Regions from separate parts of the Pseudomonas sp. S11P7 genome, predicted to be linked through region 2. Evidence: predicted binding sites of a transcription regulator. Region 2 holds the regulator's gene; the other holds the start of a gene.

Region 1 (8,849 bases), 1.0 Mb from region 2:
AGCCCATCTACGGGTTGATCGAGGAGGCACTGATGCAAAAGTGGAAAGTCACTTTCGTGGATGATCATGGTGAAATCGTTGATGAAATCTTCGAACGTGAGGAATGCCCGACCGACGATGAAGCCGCGCGGCTGATCAAGGAAAGGCTCCTTCCGGTGGCTGCCCAACTGGATCTGAACGATCTGGAAGGACGCACCGCCGATGCTGGCGTTAAAAACCTCAAGACCCAGAACGGCATCGAGATCCGCAGCATCACGCCAATCTGAACACTTCCTGTCATCTCGTAAACCAGGCCTTGGCAGCGCCGCTCTCTTGCGGCTACTCTGCAGGGGAGATCAGCGAATGGATCGCTAAGGTCTGGTCTTGTCAGCTACATGCTTGTTTCCCGCGTACAACCGCAGCGTTGTCGAAGTACTTAGGCCACAGGCCCGGGGCGGGAATACGGAAAGTCTATCCATCTATGCGAGGGGGACGATTCATGAGCACAGCCTATCAAGAAGACATCAGCAGCAATGTTCTGCGCCGCATGAAAGAAGGCGGTTTCGACTTTTCCCGGTTTCATCCCATCGAGTTCTACGCCATTTTCCCGGACGAGGAGCGGGCGCGCAGGGCGGCAGGCAAATTTCGCGGTGAATCCATCAATGCTCAGGTCAGCGCGCGTGATGATGGCGCCTGGTCGCTGGAACTCAGCAAGGTCATGTACGCAACCTATGACGATATCGGTGATTTCGAGCAGGGCTTTTCCGCCGTGGTCGAACCGCTGGGCGGCATCATCGAAGGCTGGGGCGTCAAGCAGGAGGTGCGCAACCGCTACCGTTTGAACTGATCGCTTGCACGGCTTGTAGCGCAACGGCTGACCTTCGGGTCGGCCGTTGTTGTTTGTGCGCTGCGCAAACGCTGTGGCAAAACCCTGAAACAAGAATCCGGGGCAAAAAAAAGCCACCGGAGAGGGTGGCTAAAAGGGAAGAGCGATCCGCGACTGAAACCCTTGCGGGCTATAGCGGGCGGGCTGCCGGAGCAGTCCAGGTCAGTTGAGCTGGCAGTTTCGTGAGGCGGTGGCCGGCGAAGTTTTGCAGCGAATGCGCGGATTATCCGTACGCTGCGGCGGGCAGTGAAATCAGTTCTGACTATGCTGGTGATAGGCGTTGCAATGCGTCGCAATGAAGCGGGGGCAATCCTGTTGGAGCATTTGTCGCACAGGAATGGTGCGGTGTCTGCGATGTGAATATCCAACCGATTGAAATTAAAGCGTTTATGCCGATGGCACGGGCCTTGCGAAGGCCTGTATGTCCGGGTGACAAGGAGTACGGCATGATCCGCACCTATTTTGATGAGATGTACGATGCCGGCGGCCAGGTTCGCCCGCATTATCGCGAGTTCGCCCGATGGCTGGCCGATACGCCGGATGAACTGCTGGCGCAACGGCGGCGCGAAGCCGATCTGCTGTTCCACCGCGCCGGGATTACCTTCACGCTCTATGGGGACGAGCAGGGCACCGAGCGTTTGATTCCGTTCGACACTATCCCGCGCAGCATTCCTGCCAGCGAATGGCGGATCGTCGAGCGCGGCTGCATCCAGCGGGTCAAGGCGCTGAACATGTTTCTCGCCGACCTGTATCACGAGCAGCGCATCATCAAGGCCGGGATCATTCCCGCCGAACAGGTGCTGGCCAACGAGCAATACCAGTTGGCGATGCAAGGCCTGGATCTGCACCGGGATATCTATTCGCATATTTCCGGCGTCGATCTGGTGCGCGACGGCGACGGCACCTATTACGTGCTCGAAGACAATCTGCGTACGCCGAGCGGCGTGAGCTACATGCTCGAAGACCGCAAGATGATGATGCGCCTGTTTCCGGAGCTGTTCGCCGCCCAGCGCATCGCACCGATCGACCACTACCCGAACCTGTTGCTCGACACCTTGAAAAGCTCAAGCCCGATTGATGACCCGAGTGTGGTGGTGCTGACGCCGGGGCGCTTCAACAGTGCGTTTTTCGAGCATGCGTTTCTGGCGCGGGAAATGGGCGTGGAACTGGTCGAGGGCGCGGACCTGTTCGTGCGTGACGACAAGGTGTTCATGCGCACCACCGATGGCCCGAAAGCGGTCGACGTGATCTATCGACGCCTCGATGACGCCTTTCTCGACCCGCTGGCGTTCAACCCGGATTCGATGCTTGGCGTGCCGGGGCTGCTGTCGTCCTACCGCTCCGGGAATGTCGTACTCGCCAACGCGATCGGCACTGGCGTGGCGGATGACAAGTCGGTGTATCCGTTTGTCACCGACATGATCCGTTTCTACCTCGACGAAGAGCCGATCCTGAAAAACGTGCCGACCTGGCAATGCCGCAACCCGTCTGAACTGTCCCACGTGCTGGCCAATCTGCCAGATCTGGTGGTCAAGGAAACCCAAGGCTCCGGCGGTTACGGAATGCTGGTGGGGCCGGCCGCGACGACGGCCGAAATCGATGCGTTTCGCGAGCGCATCAAAGCCAAACCGCATGCGTACATTGCACAGCCGACGCTGTCGCTGTCGACCTGTCCGACCTTTGTCGAAAACGGCATCGCGCCGCGCCATATCGATTTGCGTCCGTTTGTCCTGTCCGGGCGCGAAACCCGGGTGGTGCCTGGCGGTTTGACGCGCGTGGCCCTGCGTGAGGGTTCCCTGGTGGTGAATTCCTCTCAGGGTGGCGGAACCAAGGACACCTGGGTGGTCGAGGATTGAAGGAAGCTTGCCATGTTAAGTAGAACTGCCTCGGATCTGTATTGGATGTCGCGTTATCTGGAGCGCGCGGAAAACCTCGCGCGGATGCTCGACATCAGTTATTCGCTGTCGCTGATGCCGCAGGACGGGCGTGGCGACGGTTTGCATGAGCTGGCGATGCCGCTGCTGATCACCGGCACCCTCGATGATTATCTGGAGCGTCACGGCGCGCTGCATGCCGAACGCCTGCTGCACTTTTTCGCCCTCGATGCGGCCAACCCGGCCAGCATCTACAGTTGCCTTGGCGCCGCGCGGGCCAGCGCTCACGCAGTGCGCGGGCGGATCACGGCGGACATGTGGGAGAACATCAACGCCACCTGGCTGGAAATTCGCGGGATCGCCGAGCAGGGCCTGAGCCGCTATGGCATGAGCCGTTTCTGCGAATGGATCAAGGAGCGCTCGCACCTGTTTCGCGGCGCATCCTACGGCACGATCATGCGCAACGATGCGTTCCGCTTCATTCGTCTGGGTACGTTCATCGAGCGCGCAGACAATACGCTGCGCTTGCTCGATGCCCGTTATGAAATGGCCGGCGATCAGGCCGAAGCCGTCAGCGACGGCACTGCGCATGCGTATTACCAGTGGAGTGCCTTGCTGCGCGCATTGTCATCCTTCGAGGCCTACACCGAAATCTACCGCGATGCTCCCGGCGCCCGACATGTCGCCGAACTGCTGCTGTTGCGCGCTGATGTGCCGCGTTCGCTGCGTGCCTGCACCGAAGAGATCGACCAGATCCTCGCGCAACTGCCCGGTGCCAACGGGCGACCGGCGCAACGTCTGGCCGCGGAAATGGACGCGCGCCTGCGCTACACCGGCATCAACGAAATCCTCGAGGAAGGCCTGCACGCTTGGCTGACCGAATTCATTCCCTTGGTGCGCCAGTTGGGCAACGCCATTCACAGTTCCTACCTGGAGGCTGCATGAGACTCTCCATTAGCCACGAGACCACCTATCACTACGAAGATCAGGTGCGCGCGAGCATCCAGTACCTGCGCCTGACACCTCACGACAGCGAGCGTCAACATGTGCTGAGCTGGCAACTCGACTTGCCGCGCCCGGTGCGCGCGCAACTCGATCCGTTCGGCAATATCCTGCATGTGCTGACCATGGATGAGCCCCACGAAGCGATCATCATCGGCGCGCGCGGGCAGGTCGATATCGATGAGCTGCGCGAGGCCGAGCATGAGAGCCAGTCGGCGCTGCCATTCCTGCGTTTTACCCGACTGACCGAGGCGGACGAGGCGCTGCGCGCGTTCGCGGAAAAATCCTGCAAGCAGCGTCGTGATCGCACGGCGTTGATCGATTTGATGCACGGCTTGAATCAGTACATGACCTACACGCCGGGCTCTACCGAAGTCGATACCAGCGCCGCCGAAGCATTTGCCGGGCGCGCTGGTGTGTGCCAGGACCATACCCACGCGTTTCTGGCCTGCGCCCGCAGCCTGGGGGTTCCGTCACGCTACGTATCGGGCTATTTGTACAGCGAGGATTGTGAGCATCTGGCCAGTCACGCCTGGGCGGAAGCCTGGCTGGATGACGCCTGGTACAGCTTCGACGTGACCAATCAACTGGCGCGGCCGGAGCGGCATCTGAAGCTGGCGGTAGGTCTGGATTACCTGGATGCCTGCCCGGTACGCGGCATGCGCCGTGGCGGCGGGTGTGAGCAGATGCATGCGAAGGTGCTGGTGTCGCCGACGCCGGTCATTTCCGTGCAACAACAATAACTGACACACGCGACCCCCTGTAGGAGTGAGCCTGCTCGCGATAGCGATAGGTCAGACACATTAATGCTGACTGACCCACCGCTATCGCGAGCAGGCTCACTCCTGCAGGGAATGGCGTCAGGGCTTAACCTTGCGTCCGGCCATGTGCCTTAGATACCCCACCAGCATTTCCAGCTCCCCATCCGGCAACACCTCTGCAGAGAACCCCGGCATCTTCGCCTGCGGCCACTGGCGCAAGCTCTGCGGATCGCGAATGTAGCGCTTGAGGAAGTCCGCGCCGAAATACTCGGTCGGGTTGTACGGGATATTCAGATCCGGCCCGAATTGCGCATCCCCGCGCCGTTCAAGCGGTGACAGGCCAGGCAGTTTTTCTGAAACAGCGCGAAACCCTGATTCACCGGGTCATCTGCCTTCAACGCCGGGTCCGGCAGCAGGGCAGGGAAGCGCTCGGCGACGGGCGCCATGCGCTTGATGCTCGCCACTTCGAACGGCCATTGTTCGGGACTGATGTGACCTTTCTGCGGATCGCTCCAGACCAGATAGAACGGCCCGGCGCTGTGTTTGCCTGCCGCCAGCGGTGGCCAGGGCTGCGCCGGGTCTTCGATGGCCAGCCACGCTCGCGCGCCGTCACGGTTGAGCAACGGCGCCGCAGCCAACTCTGCGGCAAAGCCGTCCAGCGCCACCGCTTGCAGGTGATCTTGCGGCTGGATGCCGGTCAGCAACGCGGCCATCGGCACGACACGATAGGTCATGTCCCTTTTGTAGGACACATCGTTTTTGATCGTCAGGGTTTGCACTTGAGGATGCCTGAGCAATTCCTCGGTCTGCCAGGTGCGAGCGGTTGCGCCCAACTGCAAATCAAGCTGAGCGGCTGACAAGGGCATGCTGAGCAGCATCGCCCCGAACACAATGAGCGCTTTCAATTGAACGCCATCCCTGTCGTGGAAAGGCGCAAAGATTGGCACAGCCACGCTGGCCCGGATAGCGGGCCAGTCATCTATTCGCTGGCGATTGTTTGCACCTGCCGCTTGATTCAGCCGATGACCTTGGTCAGATTCGGCAAAATCAACAACAGCGTCGTGGCAAAAAGAATGAGCCCTGCTTGACGTACTTTGGGTTGTTTGAACATGGCTTGACCGCCTTTTTGTTATTTCCTGATGCCTGCCTGCATATCCATGACGGCACGCGTTGCACTTCCTGTTGAAGAACGCCGGCCTCGGCAAAACCCGACGACCATGACGTACATCTTCTACATTAGGGCCCACGCGGACCGTGCCTTAGATCCATTTCATATGTCCTTGCTGCGATCCGCGATTAAAACGCTATGAGGCGTATTGCCAGCTTCTTGGTTGGCCGCTGGCTAGACAACTCGCCGACCTGAACCGGTTCACCTGATGGCCGATGACCGTCCGTCTGAGCATGTGCGTCAAGCGCTTTGAGCGCTGTGGTCATTGAATCCTCGGGCGCTGCGGTCGAGAGTGAGGCCACACCCCTTCACTGATCGCCCAGGTTCGAGGACGCCATGACCGAAGCTCTGATATTCGATGCGTTACGCACGCCCCGCGGCAGGGGCAAGGCCGACGGCGCTTTGCACAGTGTCAAACCGGTGAATCTGGTCGCCGGACTGTTGACCGCATTGCAGCAACGCACCGCGCTGGATACCAGCCAGGTGGATGATGTAGTGCTTGGCTGCGTCACGCCGGTCGGTGATCAAGGCGCTGACATCGGCAAAACCGCGGTGCAGGTCGCCGATTGGGACGTCAGCGTGGCGGGGCTGCAAATCAATCGTTTCTGCGCTTCGGGTCTGGAAGCGGTCAATCTTGGCGCGATGAAAGTGCGTTCGGGTTTCGAAGAATTAGTGGTGGTCGGTGGCGTCGAATCCATGTCGCGCGTGCCGATGGGCAGCGATGGCGGCGCTTGGGCGCTGGACCCGCAAACCAACCTGCACAGCCATTTCACTCCGCAAGGCGTCGGCGCGGACCTGATCGCGACAATTGAGGGTTTCAGCCGCCACGACGTCGATGCCTACGCGCTGCACTCCCAACAAAAAGCCGCGCGGGCCCGGGCCGATGGCTCGTTCAACAAATCACTGGTGCCGGTGCAGGACCAGAACGGCATTATCCTGCTCGACCACGATGAGTTCATTCGCGCCGAATCGACGCTTGAAGGTCTCGGCAAACTCAAGCCGAGTTTCGAAATGATCGGCCAGATGGGTTTCGACGCCACCGCGCTGCGGGTGTACAGCCATGTCGAGCGGATCGATCATGTGCATACGCCGGGCAACAGTTCCGGGATCGTTGACGGTGCCGCGCTGATGCTGATCGGCTCCGAAGCCAAGGGCAAAGCGCTGGGCCTGCAACCCCGCGCGCGCATCGTCGCCACGGCGGTGACCAGTACCGACCCGACCATCATGCTCACCGGCCCGGCACCGGCCACCCGCAAGGCACTGGCCAAGGCCGGGCTGCGCGTGGAAGACATTGACTTGTTCGAGGTCAACGAAGCGTTTGCCTCGGTGGTGCTCAAATTCATCAAGGACATGGCCGTCGATCCGCACAAGGTCAACGTCAACGGCGGCTCGATCGCCATGGGCCATCCGCTCGGTGCCACTGGCTGCGCCATTCTCGGCACGTTGCTCGATGAGCTGGAGGCGCGGCGCTTGCGCTACGGCCTGGCGACGCTGTGTGTCGGCGGCGGCATGGGCATTGCCACCATCATCGAACGCCTCTGAGCCCCGCATTCAAGGAACCGTGTCATGAACCAAGCCATTCGTTACGAAGCAGGCCCGGACGGCATCGTCGTGCTGACCATCGACCTGCCGGGCCAGAGCGCCAACACCATGAGCGCCGTGTACCGCGAGGCCATGGCCGCCTGCGTCGCCCGGCTGGTCGCGGAAAAAGACCAGATTGCCGGGGTGATCATTACCTCGGCGAAGAAAACCTTCTTCGCCGGCGGCGATCTCAACGAACTGATCAAGGTCGGCAAGCCCGAAGCCAAAGCTTTTTACGACATGGTGCTAACCCTCAAAGGGCAATTGCGCACCCTGGAAACCCTCGGCAAACCGGTGGTCGCCGCGATCAATGGTGCGGCGCTGGGCGGCGGTTGGGAGATATGTCTGGCCTGCCACCACCGGGTGGCGCTCGACGATGCTTCGGTGCAGCTTGGTCTGCCGGAAGTGACCCTCGGCCTGTTGCCAGGTGGCGGCGGCGTGGTGCGCATGGTACGCATGCTCGGCATCGAAAAAGCCCTGCCATATTTGCTCGAAGGCAAGAAAGTCCGTCCGCAGCAAGCGCTGCAGGCGGGTTTGATCGACGAGCTGGCGGCGGATCGAGACGATTTGCTGGCCAAGGCTCGCGCCTGGATCGTCGCCAACCCGACGGCGGTGCAGCGTTGGGATGTGAAGGGTTACCAGATTCCTGGCGGTACGCCGTCGAACCCGAAAGTCGCGCAGATGCTGGCGATTGCGCCGTCAATTCTGCGCGCGAAAACCCAAGGCACGTTGCCTGCGCCGGAGAAGATTCTCTGCGCGGCGGTGGAGGGCGCGCAGGTCGATTTCGATACTGCGCATTTGATCGAAACCCGTTATTTCACCGAACTGACCACTGGGCAGATCTCGAAAAACCTGATCGGCACGTTCTGGTTTCAGCTCAATGAAATCAACGCCGGCGGTTCGCGGCCTCAGAGTGTCGCCCCTTACAAAACGCAGAAAGTCGGCGTGCTTGGCGCGGGGATGATGGGCGCCGGCATCGCTTTCGTCAGCGCGTCGGCGGGCATCGACGTGGTCCTCAAGGACATCAATCTCGCCGCCGCCGAGAAGGGCAAGGCCCATTCGGCGGCGTTGCTCGACAAGAAAGTTGCCCGTGGCCACATGGACGCGGCAAAGCGCGAGGCAATACTGGCGCGGATTCGGACCACTGACAATGATGCCGATCTGGCCGGTTGCGACCTGATCATTGAAGCGGTGTTTGAAGATCGCGAGCTCAAGGCCCGGGTTTCTGCGGCGGCACAGCGTGTCGTGGGGCAGGAAGCGGTGATCGCTTCCAATACCTCAACACTGCCCATTACCGGTCTGGCCGCTGCTGTGCCTGATCCGGGCAAATTCATCGGCCTGCATTTTTTCAGCCCGGTGGAAAAAATGCCGCTGGTGGAAATCATCAAAGGCGCACACACCAGTGATGAAACCCTGGCGCGTGGTTTCGATTTCGTCCTGCAGATCAAGAAAACCCCGATCGTGGTCAACGACAGTCGCGGCTTCTTCACCTCGCGGGTATTCGGCACCTTTACCAACGAAGGCATCGCCATGCTCGGCGAGGGCGTCAGCGCGCCGATGATCGAGACCGAGGCGCGCAAGGCCGGCATGCCGGTCGG
Region 2 (8,849 bases):
CCTTGACGGTCATGTTGACGCTGGTGCGATCGCCCGATTCGTCTTTGGCCGGGTCAACGGTGATGCCCTGGTTGTTGTACTCAAGCAACGCGTTACCGTAGAACTGGAACAGGCCGCGCTTGAAATTCTCCTGAAAGCGCGTCATTTGCTCAGGCGTAGCCTTGCGCGAATACTTGACGGTCATGATGCTTTTGGAAATGCCCTCGGCATCCACCACCGGGCCGACAATGTTGTTCAGCGCCGTATAGAAATCCTGCGGATCCTGCTTGTACTTTTCCTTGTTGGCCTGCAAGTCGGCCAGCATCCGGTTGGTGGTGTCCTGAATCAGATCGTGTGCCGATTGCCCAGGTGCTGCGTTAGCCATCAACGGCAGGGCCGCGAGCAACACCAACAGGCCACGTCGCAAGGTAGAGATCATTCAAAAGCTCCTCATTTGGCGTCTTTGCTAACGGTATTGAGCAGGAATTTACCGATCAGGTCTTCCAGTACCAGTGACGACTGCGTGTCGTGGATGGTTCCACCGTCTTTCAATTGGGTGTCTTCGCCGCCGACACTGATGCCGATGTACTTCTCGCCCAGCAGACCCGCGGTGAGGATAGACGCTGTGGAGTCAACAGGCAGGTTGTCGACCTTCTTGTCCACTTGCAGCGTGACCCGACCGGTGAAGCTGTCGCGATCCAGATCGATGGCCGTGACCTTGCCGATGGTCACACCGGCCATGGTCACTTTGGCTCTGACCGTCAAACCGGCGATATTGTCGAAATACGCATAAAGTTTATAGGTATCGGTGGACGAAGTCGGAGACAGGCCACTGACCCGCAAGGCGAGCAGCAGCAAAGCCAGGATCCCTGCCAGCAGGAACAGGCCGACACCGATTTCCAGGGTGCGGTTTTGCATCAGAAATCTCCAAACATCAAAGCGGTCAGAATAAAGTCCAGGCCGAGCACTGCCAGCGAGGCAAACACTACGGTCTTGGTGGTGGCACGACTGATCCCTTCGGAAGTGGGCTCACAGTCATAGCCTTGGAATACGGCGATCCAGGTGACGACGAAGGCGAAAACGATACTTTTGATGATGCCGTTGAGCACATCACTGGTGAAGGTCACGCTGTTCTGCATGTTCGCCCAATACGAGCCTTCATACACACCAAGCCAGTCGACCGCCACCCACGAACCGCCCCAGATACCCACCACGCTGAAAATCATCGCCAGCACCGGCAGGGAAATGAAACCGGCCCACAGACGCGGGGCGATGATGTACTTGAGCGGATCGACGCCGATCATTTCCAGGCTCGACAGCTGCTCGGTGGATTTCATGTTACCGATCTCGGCGGTCAGTGCCGAACCGGCACGCCCGGCGAACAACAGCGCGGTCACCACCGGCCCCAGTTCACGCAACAAGGTCAGGGCGACCATTTGCCCGACCGCCTGCTCCGAGCCGTAGCTCGACAGAATGCTGAAGCCCTGCAACGCCAGGACCATACCGATGAAAATCCCCGAAACGACGATGATCACCAGCGACATGACGCCGACTGAATGCAGTTGCTTGACCAGCAGACTGAAACCACCGCTGATACCGCCGCGCCCCAACAGGGCGTGAAACAGGAACAACGTCGCGCGGCCGAATACCGCAACGGCGTCGATGGCCGTCTCGCCGAATCGGCGCACGCGCTCTAATAATGAAATTCTGCGCATCAGCGCTTCCCCAGAAGATCTGCGCGGTAGTCCGTCGCTGGAAAATGGTACGGCACCGGGCCATCGGGATCGCCGGTCATGAACTGGCGGATGCGTGGCTCGTCCGAGTTCATCAACTCGTCCGGAGTTCCCTGCCCCAGCACCTGGCCGTCACCGACTATATAAAGGTAGTCGGCAATGCTCGCAGTCTCGGCCAGATCGTGGGAGACCACGATACTGGTGATCCCCAGCGCATCGTTGAGCAGGCGGATCAGGCGGACCAGCACGCCCATGGCGATCGGGTCCTGACCGACGAACGGTTCGTCGTACATGAGAATCTGCGGATCGAGCGCAATCGCCCGCGCCAGCGCCACACGGCGCTTCATGCCGCCCGACAGCTCGTCCGGCATCAGCTCGATGGCACCGCGCAGCCCCACCGCCTGCAATTTCAGCAGGACAATGTCGCGGATCATTTCTTCCGGCAACTCGGTATGCACGCGCAGAGGGAAAGCCACGTTCTCGAAGACATCGAGATCGGTGAACAGCGCGCCGCTCTGAAACAGCACGCCCATGTGCTTTCGCGCATCGAACAGATCGCTGCGCGACAGCGTCGGCAGGTTCTGGCCGTTGACCCAGACTTCGCCACTGGCCGGACGCAACTGCGCGCCCATCAACCGCAACAGCGTGGTCTTGCCACACCCGGAAGGCCCCATGATGCCGGTGACCTTGCCGCGCGGGATGCGAATATCGACGTTATTGAAAATGCTGCGCGCACCGCGCTTGAAGGAGACTCCCTTCAGCTCGACCGCGTAGGCGTTATCGGCACTCATCTAAACTCCTTGCGATGCAGCCTCTCACTCGGACGCCTGTCTTTGGTTAAAAAGTACATACATCCCGGGCAGGCCGAACTGGCGGCGAACTATATCACTGCAAAGGCCACGCGCCCAAGGCTTGTGCCAGCCTGTATTCGGCGATATGACAGGTCTGCAGCGGCTTTTCCCGGCTTTTGGTAACGGGGAATGACAAAGCACGACGAACTTGCGTGAGGCTTTGCCACATAACCGCTATAATCGCCGCCTTTTCATCGGGCTATACGATTTCTGACATGAGCCAATCCAGCGACCTGATTCAATCGGCACAACGCACCATCCGCCTCGAAATGGAAGCCGTACAAGGCTTGCTACCCCATATCGACGCCGATTTCGTACGCGCTTGCGAGATGATTCTGGCCAGTAAGGGCCGTGTGGTCGTGGTCGGCATGGGCAAGTCCGGGCACGTCGGCAACAAGATCGCCGCGACCCTGGCCAGCACCGGCACCCCGGCATTTTTTGTGCACCCGGCTGAAGCCAGTCACGGCGACATGGGCATGATCACCCGCGATGACGTGATCCTCGCCCTTTCGAACTCCGGCTCAACCAATGAAATCGTCACGCTGCTGCCGCTGATCAAACGCCTGGGCATCCAGCTGATCAGCGTCACCGGCAACCCGCAATCGCCACTGGCGAAGGCCGCCGAGGTCAATCTCAACGTGCACGTCGAGCATGAAGCCTGCCCGCTGAACCTGGCACCGACCTCTTCGACCACCGCTGCACTGGTCATGGGTGACGCACTGGCCGTGGCCTTGCTGGAAGCCCGCGGCTTCACCGCCGAAGACTTCGCCTTTTCCCATCCGGGTGGAGCCCTCGGTCGCCGCTTGCTGCTGAAAGTCGAAAACGTCATGCACGCCGGCCAGGAGCTGCCGCAGGTACAACGTGGCACTTTGCTCAAGGACGCGCTGATGGAAATGACCCGCAAAGGTCTGGGCATGACCGTGATCCTGGAAGCCGACGGCAAGCTCGCCGGAATCTTTACTGACGGCGACTTGCGCCGCACCCTGGATCGCGCCATCGACATTCGCAGCGCCACCATCGACCAGGTCATGACCGCACACGGCAAGACCGCGCGCCCGGAAATGCTCGCTGCCGAAGCCCTGAAAATCATGGAAGATCACCGAATCAACGCACTGGTCGTCGTCGACGAGGAGGACCGCCCGGTAGGCGCCTTCAACCTCTCCGATCTGCTGCGCGCAGGAGTCATGTAATGAGCAACGAACTGCTGCAACGCGGCAAGGCAATCAAACTGGCGGTTTTCGATGTTGACGGCGTCCTCACCGACGGGCGCCTGTACTTCCTGGAAGACGGCAGTGAATTCAAGACCTTCAACACCCTCGACGGTCAGGGCATCAAGATGCTGATGAACGCCGGCGTGGAAACTGCCATCATCAGCGGTCGCAAGACGCCGGTGGTTGAGCGCCGGGCGAAAAACCTCGGCATCCCGCACCTGTTTCAGGGCCGCGAAGACAAACTGGTGGTACTCGACGGTCTGCTCGAGCAACTGGGCCTAAGCTATGAACAGGTCGCCTACCTCGGTGACGACCTGCCTGACCTGCCGGTGATCCGCCGTGTCGGTCTGGGCATGGCGGTCGCCAACGCCGCCGATTTCGTCCGCGAGCACGCCCACGGCGTGACCCGCGCCCGTGGCGGCGAAGGTGCCGCCCGCGAATTCTGCGAATTGATCCTGCGCGCCCAGGGCCGCCTCGATGCGGCCAATGCCGCGTACCTGTGAGCCAAGCCATGTTCAGTAAAAAATTTCGCAACTTCCTGCTGTTCGGCTGCATCGCGGCGATTTTCGCCGCGGTCGGCTACTGGAACATCAGCCCGGAACGCTTTCTCGACAAGCCGCCGGTCTCGGCCGCCGAAAATCCGATCGACTGGTATGCAACCAATACGCATACCATCCAGTACCTGCCCGACGGCAAGGTGCAGTACGAGATGACGTCGGACAAGGCCGAGCACGTCAAGGCCACCGACATCACGCTGGTGACCAAACCGGATCTGAACATGTATCGCGGTACGGATTTTCCGTGGCACGTGACCAGTGAGCGCGGCGAAGTGAATTCCGGCGGCACCGAAGTAGAACTGATCGACTCGGTGCGCGTGAAGCGCACCGACGAAAAGAAACGCGACACCCTGATCACCAGCACTCGCATGACCGTATTCCCGCAGCAGGAATATGCGCAGACCGCGCAACCCGTTAGAATCGAGGGCGCTGGCGGTGTGTCGACTGGCGTCGGAATGAAAGCGTACCTGAAGGACAGCAGGATACACCTGCAATCGAACGTAAGAGGACAGTATGAGGCTCGTTAAAACCCTCCCTATTTTGCTCAGTCTGGGCGCAGCACTGGGAAGCGTGAGCGCCTGGGCTCTGCCGAACGATCAGCAGCAACCTATCCGCATTCAGGCCGACGACGCCCAACTGGACGACAAGAACGGCATCGCTACCTACAAAGGTGATGTGATCATCACTCAGGGTTCGATGATCGTCAAAGGCAACACGGTGACCATGACTCGTGCGCCGAACGGCGATATCGACGTTGTGACCTCCGTGGGCAACCTGGCTTACTTCGAGCAGCTGCAAACCCAGGGCGACGCCAAACCAGTACAAGGCTACGGCGTGACGATCCAGTACCACGCCCAGCAAAACCGCGTCGTGCTGATCGACAAGGCCAAGGTCGTCGACAAGGACGGCAACGTGACTCAAGGCGAGAAAATCGTCTATGACACCGTGAAGAAACTCGCCAGCGCCGGTCGCGCTACCGGCAGCAAGGTCACCGAGGCGCGTCCGCGCATCGACATGGTGATCCAGCCGAAGAAGAAAACCGACGAGAAAACCCAGTAATGGCAACTCTGAAAGCTCAGCACCTGGCCAAGGCCTATAAAAGCCGCCAGGTCGTGCGGGACGTCAGCCTGTCGATCGACAGCGGCCAGATCGTCGGCCTGCTCGGCCCGAACGGTGCCGGCAAGACCACCTGCTTCTACATGATCGTCGGCCTGGTGCAGGCCGATCAGGGCCGCGTACTGATCGACGACCTGGACGTCAGCCACCAGCCAATGCACGGCCGTGCCAAGGCCGGTATCGGCTATCTGCCGCAAGAAGCGTCGATCTTCCGCAAACTGTCGGTGGCCGACAACATCATGGCCATCCTCGAGACCCGTCAGGAACTCGACAAGGCCGGCCGTCGCAAAGAGCTGGAAAGCCTGCTGCAGGAATTCCACATCAGCCACATTCGCGACAACCTCGGCATGAGCCTGTCGGGTGGTGAGCGGCGCCGGGTGGAAATTGCCCGCGCACTGGCCACCGCGCCGAAATTCATCCTGCTCGACGAGCCGTTCGCCGGTGTCGACCCGATCTCGGTCGGCGACATCAAGCAAATCATTCATCATCTCAAGGCCAAGGGCATCGGTGTATTGATCACCGACCACAACGTGCGTGAGACGCTGGATATCTGCGAAACCGCTTACATCGTCAACGACGGTCAACTGATCGCCGAAGGTGACGCCGAGACTATCCTGGCCAACGATCTGGTCAAGGAAGTGTATCTGGGTCACGAGTTCCGCCTGTAAGCGCGAGCCGTTGGGTGAGCTGCGCGGGTGCTGTATCGATCAAGCCGTTTTTTATACCGTTTAATTGTTACAGCGCTCTAGGCAAACACTTCAGTTTCAGGCATATAATTTGCTTAAGTTTGGCGCCTCGGCGCCCTGTAGTGGATGGCGCATAGCGCCGGCGAATAAGGTGTTAAGCCCCTGCCATGAAACCATCGCTAGTCTTGAGAATGGGCCAGCAGCTGACGATGACACCGCAGCTGCAACAGGCCATCCGCCTGCTCCAATTGTCGACCCTGGATCTGCAACAGGAAATCCAGGAGGCTCTGGAATCCAACCCGATGCTCGAACGCCAGGAAGAAGGCGAGGACTTCGACAACTCCGATCCACTGGCCGACAACGTCGAGCAAAAGCCCAACACTGAAATTCAGGAGCCCTCTTACCAGGAGGCCGCGCCGACGGTGGATAACCTCGACGACGGCGAATGGAGCGAGCGCATCCCCAACGAGCTGCCGGTCGACACGGCCTGGGAAGACGTTTACCAGACCAGCGCCAGCAGCCTGCCGAGCAGCGACGATGACGAGTGGGACTTCACCACCCGAACTTCCGTCGGCGAAAGCCTGCAAAGCCACCTGCTGTGGCAATTGAACCTCGCACCGATGTCCGACACCGATCGCCTGATCGCGGTGACCCTGATCGATTGCATCAACAATCAGGGCTATCTGGACGAAACCCTCGAAGAAATCCTCGACGCTTTCGATCCAGAACTCGACATCGAACTGGACGAGATCGAAGCCGTCCTGCACCGCATCCAGCAGTTCGAACCCGCGGGCATCGGCGCACGCAATCTCAGCGAATGCCTGCTGCTGCAACTGCGTCAGTTGTCGGCCAAGACACCCTGGCTGGCAGAAGCCAAGCGGTTGGTCAGCGACTACATCGATCTGCTCGGCAGCCGCGATTACAGCCAACTGATGCGGCGCATGAAACTCAAGGAAGACGAGCTGCGCCAGGTCATCGAACTGGTGCAGAGCCTCAATCCGCGGCCAGGCTCGCAGATCGAGTCCACCGAAGCCGAATACGTCATACCTGACGTTATTGTGCGCAAGGACAACGACCGCTGGCTGGTCGAGCTGAACCAGGAATCGGTACCGCGCCTGCGCGTCAACGCGCAGTACGCCGGTTTCGTAAAACGCGCCGACACCAGCGCCGACAACACCTTCATGCGCAATCAGCTGCAGGAAGCGCGCTGGTTCATCAAAAGCTTGCAGAGCCGCAACGAAACCCTGATGAAGGTCGCTACGCAGATCGTCGAGCATCAACGCGGTTTTCTCGAGTATGGCGACGAAGCCATGAAACCGCTGGTCCTGCATGACATCGCCGAAGCGGTGGGCATGCACGAATCGACGATTTCCCGGGTGACCACACAAAAATTCATGCATACCCCGCGCGGTATTTATGAGCTGAAATACTTTTTCTCCAGCCACGTCAGTACCTCCGAGGGCGGCGAATGCTCGTCCACGGCGATCCGCGCGATCATCAAGAAACTGGTTGCTGCGGAAAATCAGAAAAAGCCGTTGAGTGACAGCAAGATCGCTGGTTTACTGGAGGCACAAGGCATTCAGGTGGCTCGCCGCACCGTCGCCAAGTATCGCGAATCCCTCGGAATCGCGCCTTCGAGCGAACGCAAGCGGTTGATGTAAGCCACGTTACAGCGTTCCAGTGGCAGGCTTTTCGGCCTGCCGCTTTATGCACTGGCAACGAAGGAGAAGCTGTATGCAAGTCAACATCAGTGGACACCAACTGGAAGTGACCCAACCTCTGCGTTCCTACATCGAGGAAAAACTCCAACGACTGGAGCGACATTTCGACAAGATCACCAACGTGCAAGTCACGATGTGTGTCGAAAAGCTGAAGCAGAAAATCGAAGCCACCTTGCATATTCCCGGCAGTGAAGTGGTCGCCAACGCAGAAGATACCGACATGTATGCTGCGATCGACTCACTCACCGACAAGCTGGATCGCCAACTCAAAAAGCATAAGGAAAAGACCCAGAGCCTCCTCCAGGGCGCGACCGGTCGTTAACACCCTCATCCATGATCCGACTTGAAACCATCCTGACCCCCGGCCGCTCCCAAGTGAACGCGCCGGGCGGCAGCAAGAAAAAAGCCCTCGAACAGATTGCCAACCTGATCCACCGCGAAGTGCCGGATCTGGCGATGCAGGATGTTTTCGAGGCGTTGGTCGCCCGTGAAAAACTCGGTTCCACCGGTTTTGGCAACGGCATCGCCATCCCCCACTGCCGCCTTAAGGGCTGCGCAGGGCCAGTCAGCGCCCTGCTGCACCTCGAAGCCCCGATTGATTTCGACGCCATCGATGGAGCCCCGGTCGACCTGCTGTTCGTGTTGCTGGTCCCGGAAGCCGCCACCGATGCGCACCTGGAACTGCTGCGCCAGATCGCCAGCATGCTCGATCGCAAGGAAGTGCGTGAAAAACTGCGCAGCGCACCAAGCAACGAAGCCTTGTACCAGGTCGTACTGGACGAGCAGAACGGGCATTAATCATGCGCTTGATCATCGTCAGTGGCCGCTCAGGCTCGGGCAAGAGTACCGCGCTGAATGTCCTTGAGGACAACGGCTACTACTGCATCGACAATCTGCCCGCCGGCTTGCTGCCGGAACTGGCCGAACGTGCGCTGATTCACACCGAACTCGCGCAACCGCTGGTAGCCGTTTCGATCGATGCGCGCAACTTGCCC

Evidence for each region. Region 2 encodes sigma-54, which starts transcription at its own class of promoters, with help from an activator protein. Its sites were predicted from a motif close to ANTGGCATNNANNTTGCTNT; they were not measured.
Region 1: a site for sigma-54 is predicted at 1,260-1,279, ahead of M0746_RS16265 (circularly permuted type 2 ATP-grasp protein). Genes of this name have one in related genera too.

Annotation. Positions count from the first base shown of each region.
Region 1 is NZ_JALPKS020000002.1:3,550,963-3,559,811, reverse strand. It holds gene M0746_RS16275 (hypothetical protein) at 33-266, shown strand; gene M0746_RS16270 (ribonuclease E inhibitor RraB) at 479-826, shown strand; gene M0746_RS16265 (circularly permuted type 2 ATP-grasp protein) at 1,312-2,721, shown strand; gene M0746_RS16260 (alpha-E domain-containing protein) at 2,734-3,684, shown strand; gene M0746_RS16255 (transglutaminase family protein) at 3,681-4,484, shown strand; partial or broken gene M0746_RS16250 (c-type cytochrome) at 4,602-5,380, opposite strand; gene M0746_RS16245 (acetyl-CoA C-acetyltransferase) at 6,007-7,212, shown strand; gene M0746_RS16240 (3-hydroxyacyl-CoA dehydrogenase NAD-binding domain-containing protein) at 7,237-8,849, shown strand, end outside.
Region 2 is NZ_JALPKS020000002.1:4,591,412-4,600,260, forward strand. It holds gene M0746_RS21235 (MlaC/ttg2D family ABC transporter substrate-binding protein) at 1-418, opposite strand, end outside; gene mlaD (outer membrane lipid asymmetry maintenance protein MlaD) at 430-897, opposite strand; gene mlaE (lipid asymmetry maintenance ABC transporter permease subunit MlaE) at 897-1,694, opposite strand; gene M0746_RS21250 (ATP-binding cassette domain-containing protein) at 1,694-2,503, opposite strand; gene M0746_RS21255 (KpsF/GutQ family sugar-phosphate isomerase) at 2,779-3,753, shown strand; gene M0746_RS21260 (KdsC family phosphatase) at 3,753-4,277, shown strand; gene lptC (LPS export ABC transporter periplasmic protein LptC) at 4,286-4,858, shown strand; gene lptA (lipopolysaccharide transport periplasmic protein LptA) at 4,845-5,390, shown strand; gene lptB (LPS export ABC transporter ATP-binding protein) at 5,390-6,115, shown strand; gene M0746_RS21280 (RNA polymerase factor sigma-54) at 6,301-7,794, shown strand; gene hpf (ribosome hibernation-promoting factor, HPF/YfiA family) at 7,868-8,176, shown strand; gene ptsN (PTS IIA-like nitrogen regulatory protein PtsN) at 8,188-8,652, shown strand; gene rapZ (RNase adapter RapZ) at 8,655-8,849, shown strand, end outside.